DNA from 2 places in the Laceyella tengchongensis genome. Region 1 is predicted to be linked to the other one. Evidence: riboswitches for the same ligand, from Rfam matches in the RefSeq annotation. Region 1 holds a riboswitch; the other holds the start of a gene.

The links. Region 1 has a riboswitch for S-adenosylmethionine ahead of QQZ12_RS06830 (homoserine dehydrogenase). Riboswitches for the same ligand answer to the same signal wherever they lie in the genome.
Region 2: linked by a shared signal. The riboswitch ahead of QQZ12_RS05635 (PLP-dependent transferase) and the one ahead of QQZ12_RS06830 (homoserine dehydrogenase) in region 1 are both predicted to bind S-adenosylmethionine.

What each region holds. Positions count from the first base shown of each region.
Region 1 is NZ_FXTU01000002.1:639,895-645,816, forward strand. It holds gene QQZ12_RS06820 (nucleoside recognition domain-containing protein) at 1-684, opposite strand, end outside; gene rlmD (23S rRNA (uracil(1939)-C(5))-methyltransferase RlmD) at 722-2,110, opposite strand; gene QQZ12_RS06830 (homoserine dehydrogenase) at 2,263-3,579, opposite strand; SAM riboswitch class I at 3,667-3,778, opposite strand; gene QQZ12_RS06835 (fumarylacetoacetate hydrolase family protein) at 3,864-4,874, opposite strand; gene QQZ12_RS06840 (MGDG synthase family glycosyltransferase) at 4,973-5,922, opposite strand, start outside.
Region 2 is NZ_FXTU01000002.1:420,937-426,858, reverse strand. It holds gene leuS (leucine--tRNA ligase) at 1-1,488, shown strand, start outside; gene QQZ12_RS05645 (helix-hairpin-helix domain-containing protein) at 1,542-2,279, shown strand; gene QQZ12_RS05640 (ornithine--oxo-acid transaminase) at 2,329-3,522, opposite strand; SAM riboswitch class I at 3,707-3,819, shown strand; gene QQZ12_RS05635 (PLP-dependent transferase) at 3,912-5,045, shown strand; gene QQZ12_RS05630 (aminotransferase class I/II-fold pyridoxal phosphate-dependent enzyme) at 5,126-5,922, shown strand, end outside.

The sequences.
Region 1 (5,922 bases):
CAACCCCGTGGCCATCGCAATGGCTCCATGCCCGGAAATCGACAAGGGTTTGAGTAACGGCATAATCCACTGCGCCACCCTATCCAGAAAACCGACATCCTTGAGGGCCTGCAAAACGACCATCAACGGTAGCACAATCACCACCAGTTGCAATACACCTTCGGCCGCCACATAGAAGGCAGTGAGCAAGATATCCCCCCAGCTGTCAGCATGAGCATGCTCAACTGGCGCCACCACTCCTTGCGCAATCGGTTCTCCGCCACCGGCCCACGTCCAGTTGATGATCAAGGCCGAGACCACTGCCAGTCCCATCCGCACAGTGATCACGGCCCATGTCGCCACACCCACCCGGCGGCAAACCGCCGATTCGATAAACATGTTGTGTGAGAAGCTAAGCATGACCGCCAAGATGAACGCTTGCTTCACCGTCAAGTCAACCGCCTGCATAGCCCCTAAAGCGGCATAAAGATTCAACACATTGCCCAGCACCAGCGGAATCGCCGCTTCCCCACCCAATCCAAACACAGACATAAAGGGGGCGATGCTCTCCGTCACCCATCCCAACACGGGCGTCTGCTTAGCCACCTGAATGACAAACGCAATGGGAAGAACGATTTTGCTCAACTCCCACGACGTTTTAAGGCCAGCGCGCATCCCCTTCTTCCAATCCACGCTACGGTTCATCTTCTCCCACCCGCTCTTTCTGTTTGGCGATTCAATTTTACATCTGCACCAGTTCACACACGGCTTCCACATGCGCTGTCTGCGGAAACATATCAAACGGTTCAATCCCGGCAACCCGATACCCGCTCTTCAACAACTGCGCACAATCTTTGGCCAACGTCGCTGGATTGCAAGAAACATATACCACGCGCGGCACCTTTGTCCGCATCAGAGCCTGCAACAAAGGCTGTCCCAATCCGGTCCGTGGCGGGTCTACCACGATAACATCCGGCCGCAATCCTTCTTTGATCCACTTGGGCAAAAGCGTTTCCGCCGCACCCACGTAATATTCGGCATGGGCGATACCGTTTAATTTGGCATTCTCCTTGGCATCGGCAACGGCTTCAGGCACCGTATCCATGCCGATGACACGCTTCGCTTCAGAAGCCAACCACAAGCCGATGGTTCCCGCTCCGCAATAGGCGTCAATCACGGTTTCTGTCCCTGTCAGGCGAGCCGCTCGTTTGACCGCGTCATACAGCCGGACGGTCTGGGCGGGATTCAGCTGAAAGAAGGCCCGGGCGGATAACGCAAACGTCAATTCTCCCAATCGTTCAATCAGCTTCTCATTCCCCCACAACAGCCGGGATTCCTCTCCAAAAACAAGTGAGGTTTTATCTGGATTGTGGTTCAGCACTACGCTTTTCACTTGAGGTAGCCGTCGGGTCACTTCACGCACAAAAGCTTCTTCTTCGGGAAATGATTTCGTCCGGGTGACCAACACCAACTGGATTTCTTCTGTGGCGAAAGCAATCCGCCCCACCAGATGCCTGAGTGTGCCGCGATGTTTCCGCTCATCATAGATATCCACCCCCAACTCCTCCACCAGTCGCTTGGCTTCGTAGAGGGCTTCGTTCAGCTTGGGATGTTGCACCATGCATGCACTCGCATCAACCAATTGGTGGGAAGCGGCGGAAAACATGCCCATGGAGACTTGACCGCCCATACGCCGCAAAGGAAATTGCGCCTTGTTGCGATACGACCACGGTTCATCCATCGTGACAGTCTCGCTGATCGGCACATCTCGCAAACCAGCGTACCTGGCGAAACTCTCGGCAACCAACTCCCGCTTCAAGCGCTTCTGCATCCGGCGGTCAATGTGCTGCAATTGGCACCCACCGCACTCCCGATACACCGGACACGGCGGTTCCACCCGATAAGCCGATTTTTTCTTCACTTTTAATAGTTGGGCTTTGGCAAATTTGGGTTCCACTTGTACCACGCGGGCGACCACGATTTCACCCGGTACAGCGCCTTCCACAAAAACCACTTGCTTTTGGTAGTGGCCTATGCCCTCGCCATTGATGCCGATGCGGCGGATGGGAAGCTGGATCACCTCCCCCCGCTTCAAGCGAATCTGTTTTGCTTGCTTGGTTGACTTGTTCATCTGCCGTTTTCCTTTCCTTAATAAATGCGCTTATCCTATTGTACCCGAAACAATTTGAAAACGCAGGTCTGACGGCAGGTGATCCCTAAAAAAAGACGGCCATTAGTGGCCGCCAGACTAACTAAAAAACCGAAAGCTTGAATTCTGCCTGTTCACTGGTCGCCCGCCGCTTTAGCCAACGGCACCGCCTTAGAGCCCCATGGAACTCCTCCGCCCACAACGGGACGGTTTGCGTGCCAAGTCACTGCCAAGCTCCGCTCACGCAACAAGCGGTCCGCTTGCCCTCGCTCCCATCCGTTGGCGATCAACGCTAACCACGTCGTTTCCCCCTCTTGCGCCGCCTTCCATGCCTGCACCGATAGATCCGCCCGCTCCAGGTGCCCGACCACTTGGCCAGCCGATGCTTGCGCGGACGGAAAAGACAAGAGATGAAAGCGCGAGCCGTCTCCATCCGCACTCTCTAATAACAATGCGCGGGGAGCCGCTTTGCCGGCGGTCTGTCCCGTCAGCCGCCACAAGTTGCACAAATCCTCCACCACAGCACTGGCGGTCGGCTTCTCACCCGCCCCCTGGCCGATCAGCGTAAGATCCTGAACAAAGTCCCCCTCCACATGCACGGCATTGTACACATCGTTCACATTGGACAAGGGATGGGACAGCGGCAACAGGGTCGGGGATACCGAGCAGGACACTGGGCCGTTTTCACCATATTGTTCAGCAGAAGCGAGCAATTTAACCGCAAAACCAAGTTGATCGGCCAAGTCCAATTCGATCGGGGAGACCTGCGTGATGCCCACCCGCTGAATTTGATCGACAGGCACATGCACATCAAAAGCGAGGCGCGAGAGAATCGACAGTTTATGGGCAGCATCGATCCCCTCGACATCTGCCGTCGGGTCCGCTTCAGCGTATCCCTTTTGTTGCGCTTCTATCAATATGTCCTCATACGTACGACCTTCGTCCTTCATTTTGGTTAATATGAAGTTGGTTGTACCGTTCAATATTCCCGAAACTTTACATATGCGATTGGCCTTCAGGAAATGGGATACCGTACCGATAATCGGAATTCCGCCGCCCACACTGGCTTCATAAGCCAACTTCACACCAAACCGCTTTGCCCATGAGCGCAATTCTTCCCCATGGCGGGCCAACAACTCCTTGTTGGCGGACACAACGTGACAACCGTTTTCCATTGCCCGCCGCAAATAATCACGGGTAGGTTCGACGCCTCCCATCACTTCGATGACCACATCTACCTCGCGGGCCAGTACTTCGTCAAAACTGGTGGTCAACAACGATTGCGTTCCTTCCACTTGGCGTTCTTTGTTGATATCGCGCACCAAGATGGCCTCCACCGTTACCCACATGCCCGTGCGCCGGGCGATCACGTCTTGGTTGCTTTGAATCATCTTCCACACGCCGGTGCCTACCGTTCCCAAGCCCAACAGTGCCACTCGCACCTGTTCCATCCCAATCCCTCCAAATGATTGTGTTTGAATATAGAAAAAACCCTCTTCTAGATAAGAAGAGGGTTTTTGCACACGACGAAACCATTCTTCTTATCTCTCAGTGCTACATGTGCACTGCAGGATTTGGCACCTTCCGGTAAGGATATACCGAGGTTGCCGGGCTTCATCGGGCCAGTCCCTCCGCCACTCTGGATAAGAAAATCGTACAACCGATATCGTTTTTCCAATATTTTTATTTATTATGGGCTAACCGAGGATACTTGTCAATCATTAAAAAGAAAATGTCATTCCACAATCGTGTTGCGTAACAATCCCAACCGTTCGATCTCCAACTCTACCACATCTCCAGGTTGGAGATAAGGATGGACTTCCTCACCTAACTCCAACAAGCAGCCTGTGCCCACCGTGCCCGATCCGATCACGTCTCCAGGTACCAATTCGCACTCAGCAGACGCTCGTTCAATCATTTGCGCGAAGGTCCAATGCAAATCTTTGGTATTCCCTTTGGATAGCTCACGGCCATTGACACGCGCGCGCATCGTAAGCGACCAGCGCTCTCCGGCGCGGCAGTCTTCCAATTCATCTGTCGTCACCAACCAGGGGCCGAGCGACGTGGCGAAGTCTTTCCCTTTCGCCGGCCCAAGCCCGACCGCCACCTCTTGCAGTTGGGCGTCGCGGGCACTCCAATCATTCATGATCATGAAGCCAGCGATATGGGCAAGAGCTTCTTCGCGCTTGATGTTCTTTCCCCTTTTGCCGATGACGCAGGCAATCTCCAATTCATAGTCAAGCTGATTGGTGTACGCCGGTTTCTTCACAGGCGCTTCCGGGCCAATCACTGCCTGATGGTTGGAAAAATAAAAAACGGGGATTTCATACCACTGCGGTACCATGCCCAATCCCCGCTTTTGGCGGCATGTCCGTACATGTTCTTCAAATGCGTAGAAATCGCGCAGGCTACTCGGCGTCGCGATCGGCGCAAATAGATCCACTTCCGCCAAAGCTAATGCCACCGGTTCCCCTTCCACTTGCAAGCGCAACCAATCTCTCTGCCCCAGTGCTTGATCCAATCGTTGCAGAAAGTCGCGCTCCTGTTCGCCCCGTTGCAAAAACGTAAGCATGTCGGTGGCGAGACGATAAGGAAAGACGAGGTTTTGCGCCAACTCCATGCACTGCTGTGCCAGCCCGACATCGATCACATGCCCGTCCCGCACCCAGCCCAAACGGGCCAGCATCCCATCCTGTGATTGAATATTGAGTTCATCCGCTTTGACCATATAAGTAACCAACTTCATCCACTTTCCCTCCCCTCCTTTTTACAATATTCCAACTTTGAATCGTTTAGCAAGCGGCGAAATGATTCATCCCACCGCGAATAAAAAAACAGACTTCATTACAAAGTCTGCAAAATGGGAGCTTTGGCATTGCATGTCTCTTTGACGATTCTCTGACACGCGTCTGATGACATCAGCACCCCAAACCGTTCGCGCATCCGCCCCAATTGCAACGGCGAATCGAGCAGTTTGGAGACTTGCAGGCGAATGGTTGACGGACGCGTAATCATGGCGACGCGATGGTGCAAGAGATATTGCTGATTAGCTTCTTCCTGACCCGGGAAAGCTTCGAACAACAGCATCGGCAACTGTTTAGCAATCGCTTCAGTGATGGTCACCCCACCCGGCTTGGTGATCAAAAGGTCGGCAGCGGACATCCATATGGGTACATCGGTGCGGTACCCTTCAATCCGTATGTGCGGTGCGACAAACTGCCGGGTCAGCCGCTCAAACAATCCCCGATTCTTCCCTGTCAGCACCACCAACTGCAAATGGTCCAACTCTTGCAATTCGCCCACAACTTGTTCCAACGGTCCCAGGCCAGTGCCTCCGCCCATGACGAGCACCACCGGGCGCACGGGGGACAACCCCAACCGGCGGCACGCCTCTTGCTTGGATACATGCTCATAAAATGTGGGATTGACCGGAATGCCGGTCTCAATCAATGACAACCCGGTTTGCCACTGTATCCGCTCAAACTGATGCCAATTGGGCAATTTTTTGGGCACGCACAACACATGGGGCACGCGAGCGAGCCAAATGGGATGCAACTCATAATCCGTCACCACCCCAACCGTCGGGATCTCTTCGTAGATGTCCGGACACATGAGCAATCCGAAAGGATGGGTGGTCACAATTTTGGTTGGCTCCGTCACGCGAATCAGCTGATTCAACCTTTTGCGAATGGACCAACCCATCTTTTCAATCACTTCACTAGAAACGTATCGAATGACTTTGTTATGGTGAGTCCAATCATATAAATAATAGTATAAGGTCGGAAACTTACTTA
Region 2 (5,922 bases), 220 kb from region 1:
AATTATGTCCTGATGGATTACGGTACGGGCGCCGTGATGGGAGTGCCTGCGCATGATGAGCGGGATTTCCAATTTGCGTCCAAATACGGACTGCCCATCAAAGCCGTGATTCAACCGGCGGCAGGGGAACCGTTGCCAGAGCCGCTCACGGAAGCGTATACCGAAGACGGGGTGCTGACTCGTTCAGGGGACTTTGACGGGATGCCTAACCGCCAAGCGGTGAAGGAGATTGCCAAGTTGCTGGAAGAGCGGAAGCAAGGCGGTTGGACGACGACATACCGCTTGCGTGATTGGCTCATCTCCCGTCAACGGTATTGGGGCACGCCCATTCCGATGATTTACTGTGACTCGTGCGGAGCGGTGCCAGTGCCCAAGGAGCAATTGCCGGTCATGTTGCCGGAAGATGTGGTGTTTGATGGAAAGCGCAACCCGCTGACCACTTCGGACACTTTTGTGCAGACGACGTGCCCGCGTTGCGGCAACAAAGCGCGCCGTGAAACAGATACGATGGACACGTTTATTGACTCTTCCTGGTATTTCATGCGTTACACGGACGCGCAAAATGAAGATGAGCCATTTACGCCGGAAAGCGCGGCCAAATGGTTGCCGGTAGATGAATATATCGGTGGGATCGAACATGCGGTGTTGCACTTGCTCTACTCCCGCTTCTTCACCAAGGTTCTCTACGATGCGGGCTTGGTGCCTGTGGACGAACCGTTCAATAGCTTGTTGACGCAAGGCATGGTGTTGAAAGACGGATTTAAAATGTCGAAATCCAAAGGCAACGTGGTGAGCCCGCTGGAAATCATCGAGAAATACGGTGCGGACACGGCTCGGCTCTTCATCCTGTTCGCGGCTCCGCCTGACCGCGATTTGGAATGGAGCGATTCCGGTGTGGAAGGCAGCTATCGGTTTATCAACCGCGTGTGGCGGCTGATCGCCCAGCATGAAGCGCTGTTTGCACAAGATATCCCTGTGCAGGGCGAACCACAAAGCGGCGAGGCGAAAGAATTGCGCCGCCTGATGCATCAAACCATCAAAAAAGTGACTAGTGAGATCGGGGAGCGTAGCCATTTCAACACCGCGATCAGTGCGATTATGGAATTGGTCAATGGGCTGTATGCATATCCCGAGCATGCTGACCGCGCAGTGTTAAAGGAAGCGCTGGAAACGCTGGTGGTCTTGCTAGCTCCGTTCGTGCCGCACGTGACGGAAGAGCTGTGGCAGTCGATGGGGAAAGAGGGCAGCGTGCACCGCGTTGACTGGCCCACCTACGATGAACAGGCGTTGGTGCTGGACGAGGTGGAAATCGCCGTGCAGATCAATGGCAAGGTGCGGGACAAATTAGTCGTCGCAACCGATGCCAGCCGTGAGGAAGTAGAAAAGCAGGCGTTGGAAACCGAGCGCATCCAAGCGTTGATCGAGGGGAAAACAGTGCGTAAAGTCATTGTGGTACCAGGTAAACTTGTGAATATCGTAGCGAATTAAGGTGGATTTAGCCAAGCAAGAGGCTCCGTTCCCGGTATAGGGGGCGGAGCCTTTTGTCGTTCTGGCAGCATGCAGGGGGGACGTCATCCCTATTGTGCAAATGGGGAGAAACGGGTATAGTGTGGGTAATTGGAAAAAAATGTCGGAGCGTGAAGGCGATGGTTTACTGGGATTGGACACCAAGGGAGAAGGGCTTGGCGATTGCGTTGGCGGGGGTGGTGTTGACAGTAGGAGCAGTCTGGCTATTTGGACAGGAAGAGCGTCCTGACAGGCAGGAGTGGATGGAATACCCGGTTCAGGCCAATCCGCCCGTGACCGAAAGACCTGAGGTAAACACGAACAAACAAGCGAGTAAGAAAGCGATCATCATCGATGTGAAAGGAGCGGTGCACAAGCCGGGCATATATCATTTTAGTTCGGAGGCGAGAGTGTATGAGGCGCTAGAGCGCGCTGGTGGGGCGCGGGACGAGGCTGATCTGGGACGGGTGAATTTAGCTGAGCCGCTCCGGGATGGGATGGTGCTATACATTCCCAAACAAGGGGAGCAGGTGACACCGTTTATGGAAACGGCGAAGGCTGACTCGGCGGATGCCGGCGGGAAGATCAATGTGAACACCGCGACGGTAGAAGAGTTGGACAAGCTGAACGGAATCGGTCCTAGCAAAGCGGAGGCCATCGTCCGCTACCGCGAAGAACACGGGCCGTTCCAATCGGTGGAGGACATCGCGCAGGTGCCCGGCATCGGCGAGAAGACAGTGGAGAAATTCCGCGAACAGATCACAGTGCATTAAAGGAAAAAGCGATCCAGGCAAACTGGATCGCTTAAAACGTGTAACGCTCTTATTTGGACATGATTTTACGCACTTTTTCCAGCGCGAGATCCAACTCTTCTTGAGTGATGGTGAGCGGAGGCGCAAACCGGATGGTGTTGTCGTGGGTTTCTTTGCAGAGCAACCCTTCTTTCATCAGTGCTTCACAGTATGGACGTGCTTTCTCATACAGTTCCATGCCGATGAAGAGACCTTTACCGCGTACTTCTTTAATGATCGGGTTTTCGATTTTTTTCAATTCGGTGATGAAGTATTCACCCAACTCGCGAGAACGGGTGGTGAGATCATCTTCCACCAGAACATCGAGTGCGGCGATGGACACAGCACAAGCGAGAGGATTACCGCCAAAAGTAGAGCCGTGCGAACCCGGATCGAAGACGCCCAAGATTTCTTTGTCGGCAGCGACTGCGGAGATCGGCATGACTCCGCCGCCCAATGCTTTACCCATAATGTACATGTCCGGCTTCACGCCTTCCCAATCGCAGGCGAAGAACTGGCCTGTCCGCCCGAAGCCAGTTTGTACCTCATCGGCGATGAAGAGGACATTGTGTTCTTTACAGATTTCCAAGGCTTGGCGCAGGAAGCCCTCCGGTGGAACGATGACTCCCGCTTCCCCTTGGATCGGCTCCAACATGAAGGCAGCCGTGTTCGGGGTGATAGCCGCTTTAAGCGCTTCCAAATCGCCATAAGGGATCACTTTAAAGCCGGGTGTGAGCGGACCGAATCCACGTTGGTATTCTTCGTTGGAAGATAGCGAAACAGCGGTGATGGTGCGGCCGTGGAAGTTATCTTCACAGACGATGATTTCTGCTTGGTTGTCGGCAACCTTTTTCACATCGTAAGCCCAGCGCCGAGCCGCTTTGATCGCCGTCTCAACAGCTTCTGCACCCGTGTTCATGGGCAGAACCATTTCTTTGCCGGTCAGCTCAGCGACTTTCTCATAAAACGTGCCCAATTGGTCGTTGTGGAAGGCGCGGGAAGTAAGCGTCACTTTGTCTGCTTGATCCTTCAGGGCTTGGATGAGTCGCGGATGACGGTGACCATGGTTGAGCGCAGAGTAAGCACTTAACATATCCATGTAACGATTGCCATCGGCGTCTTCCACCCACACGCCTTCTGCTTTGGAGATGACGATCGGCAGGGGATGGTAGTTTTTCGCTCCGTATTTATCCGTGAGTTCAATCACTGCTTGGTTTTTGGACATGGATGATGAACCTCCCTTGTAATTTACCCAATTAACCTCATTTTAGGTAATAAAGTGCGCGAAATCAATGAAATGTATACTATTTCACTGTTGCGCATAAATAACAGACTTGACGGATAAAAAAGGAGTGGGTATAATCACCTTATCATTAAAAATGCAAACGTAATAAACATTCATATTGTTTCTCTTATCAAGAGCGGCGGAGGGACTGGCCCGATGAAGCCCGGCAACCTCGGTGAGATGGTATCACCGGAAGGTGCCAAATCCTGCAGAACAAAAAGTTCTGAGAGATAAGAGGAGACGGTCCGTCCGCGCGCGCAAACCTCTTCTCTTGTCGGGAAGGGGTTTTTTGTTTGCCAAATTTCCGCATCAAAGGAGAGGAAACACCGATGAGAATGGAAACAGCGTTGGCGCAAATCGGGAACAGACAAGAACGGAATACAGGAGCAGTGAACTATCCGGTCTATTTTTCAACTGCATATGAGCATGTTGACGGGGTGAGCACTGGGTATGATTATTCACGCGCTTCCAATCCGACGCGAGACGTGCTAGAGGAAAGTATCGCCCGATTGGAAGGGGGGGACGGCGGATTCGCGTGCAGTTCGGGAATGGCGGCGATCCACACGCTGATGGGTTTGTTCAGCCAAGGGGATCACTTGATCGTATCGTTGGATCTGTACGGCGGAACGTACCGGCTATTTGAGAAGGTGATGACACGGTACGGTTGTTCCTTTTCTTATGTGGATATGCGGAACTTGGCGGACATTGAACGGTTCATTCAGCCTAACACCAAAGCGATCTTCATCGAGTCGCCCACCAATCCGCTGATGTGTGTGACAGATGTTGTTGCGGTCTGCCGGTTGGCTAAGGAACGAGGACTGATCACCATCGTGGACAATACGTTTATGACGCCTTTTCTACATCGTCCCCTCACGTTGGGAGCGGATATCGTTATTCACAGCGCCACCAAATACCTGGGTGGGCACAATGACGTGTTGGCCGGGTTGATCGTGACCAAGGGCGCAGAACTGACGGAGCGGGTCGCCTTTTTGCAGAAAGCAATCGGCGCGGTGTTAGCCCCATTGGACTGTTGGTTGTTGATCAGGGGGATGAAAACCTTGGCGCTCCGTATGAGGCAGCATGAGGCCAACGCTCAAGCGATTGCTGCTTATTTAGAGCGCCATCCGGTTGTCGACGCAGTATATTACCCCGCGCTGGACTCTCGGAGCAAAACCTTGCTCACTGAGCAGGCGGACGGGTTCGGCGGGATGTTGTCATTCCGCTTGAAGCGCAAAGAGTGGGTGCGTCCAGTTCTCAACAATTTGAAGATTATCACTTTTGCGGAAAGCCTGGGGGGCGTAGAAAGCTTGATAACCTATCCGGCCACGCAAACCCATGCCGACATTCCGGTGGAAATCAGGGAGCAAACAGGTGTCTGTGACCGCTTGTTGCGCTTATCGGTGGGGATTGAACACCAAGAGGACTTGATTGCCGACTTGGCGCAAGCCTTACCGCAAGGGTAAGCACGAAATTTGTTCCGCTGAGGGAGCTTTTACACACCGCCAAACGAGCACGGTAAGTTAAAGAAAGGGATGAGGATGAGATGAGGTTTGACACAAAGTTGTTGCACAATGGGAATGAGATCTGTTCAGTTACGGGAGCGTCGAGCATCCCGATCTACCAAGCTTCCACGTTTCACCAATTTTCGATTGACCAACCAGGGGAATTTGATTACGCCCGTTCGGGAAATCCGACCCGCCAGGCGTTGGAAGCGACGATCGCCCAACTGGAAGGCGGGTGTAGGGGATTTGCGTTTGCTTCCGGGATGGCAGCGATTTCCACGGTGTTTCTCCTCTTCTCACGCGGAGATCATCTGGTGGTTTCCCAGGATGTGTATGGTGGCACCTATCGCGTGTTGACCAACGTGTTTGAGCGGATGGGGATTGAGACGAGTTTCGTGGATACGACGGATTTGGAACAAGTGATGCAAGCGATCAAGCCTAATACCAGAGCGCTGTATATTGAGACACCATCCAACCCGCTGTTGAAAGTGACTGATCTTCGGGGAGTTGTCAACATCGCCCAAGCGCATGGTCTCCTCACGATTGTGGACAACACCTTCCTCACCCCGTATTATCAGCGTCCATTGGAATTGGGGGCCGATATCGTCATCCACAGCGCGACCAAATTCATCGGGGGCCACAGCGATGTGATCGCTGGATTGGTCGCAGTCAAAGACCGAGAATTGGCGGAGTCATTAGCGCAATTGCAAAACGCGTTTGGCGCAGTGCTAGGCGCTCATGACGCTTGGCTGGTGATGAGAGGGATCAAAACGTTGAAGGCGAGAATGGAGCTGTCGACAAGAAGTGCGGAAAAAGTGGCCTTGTGGTTGCAACAGCA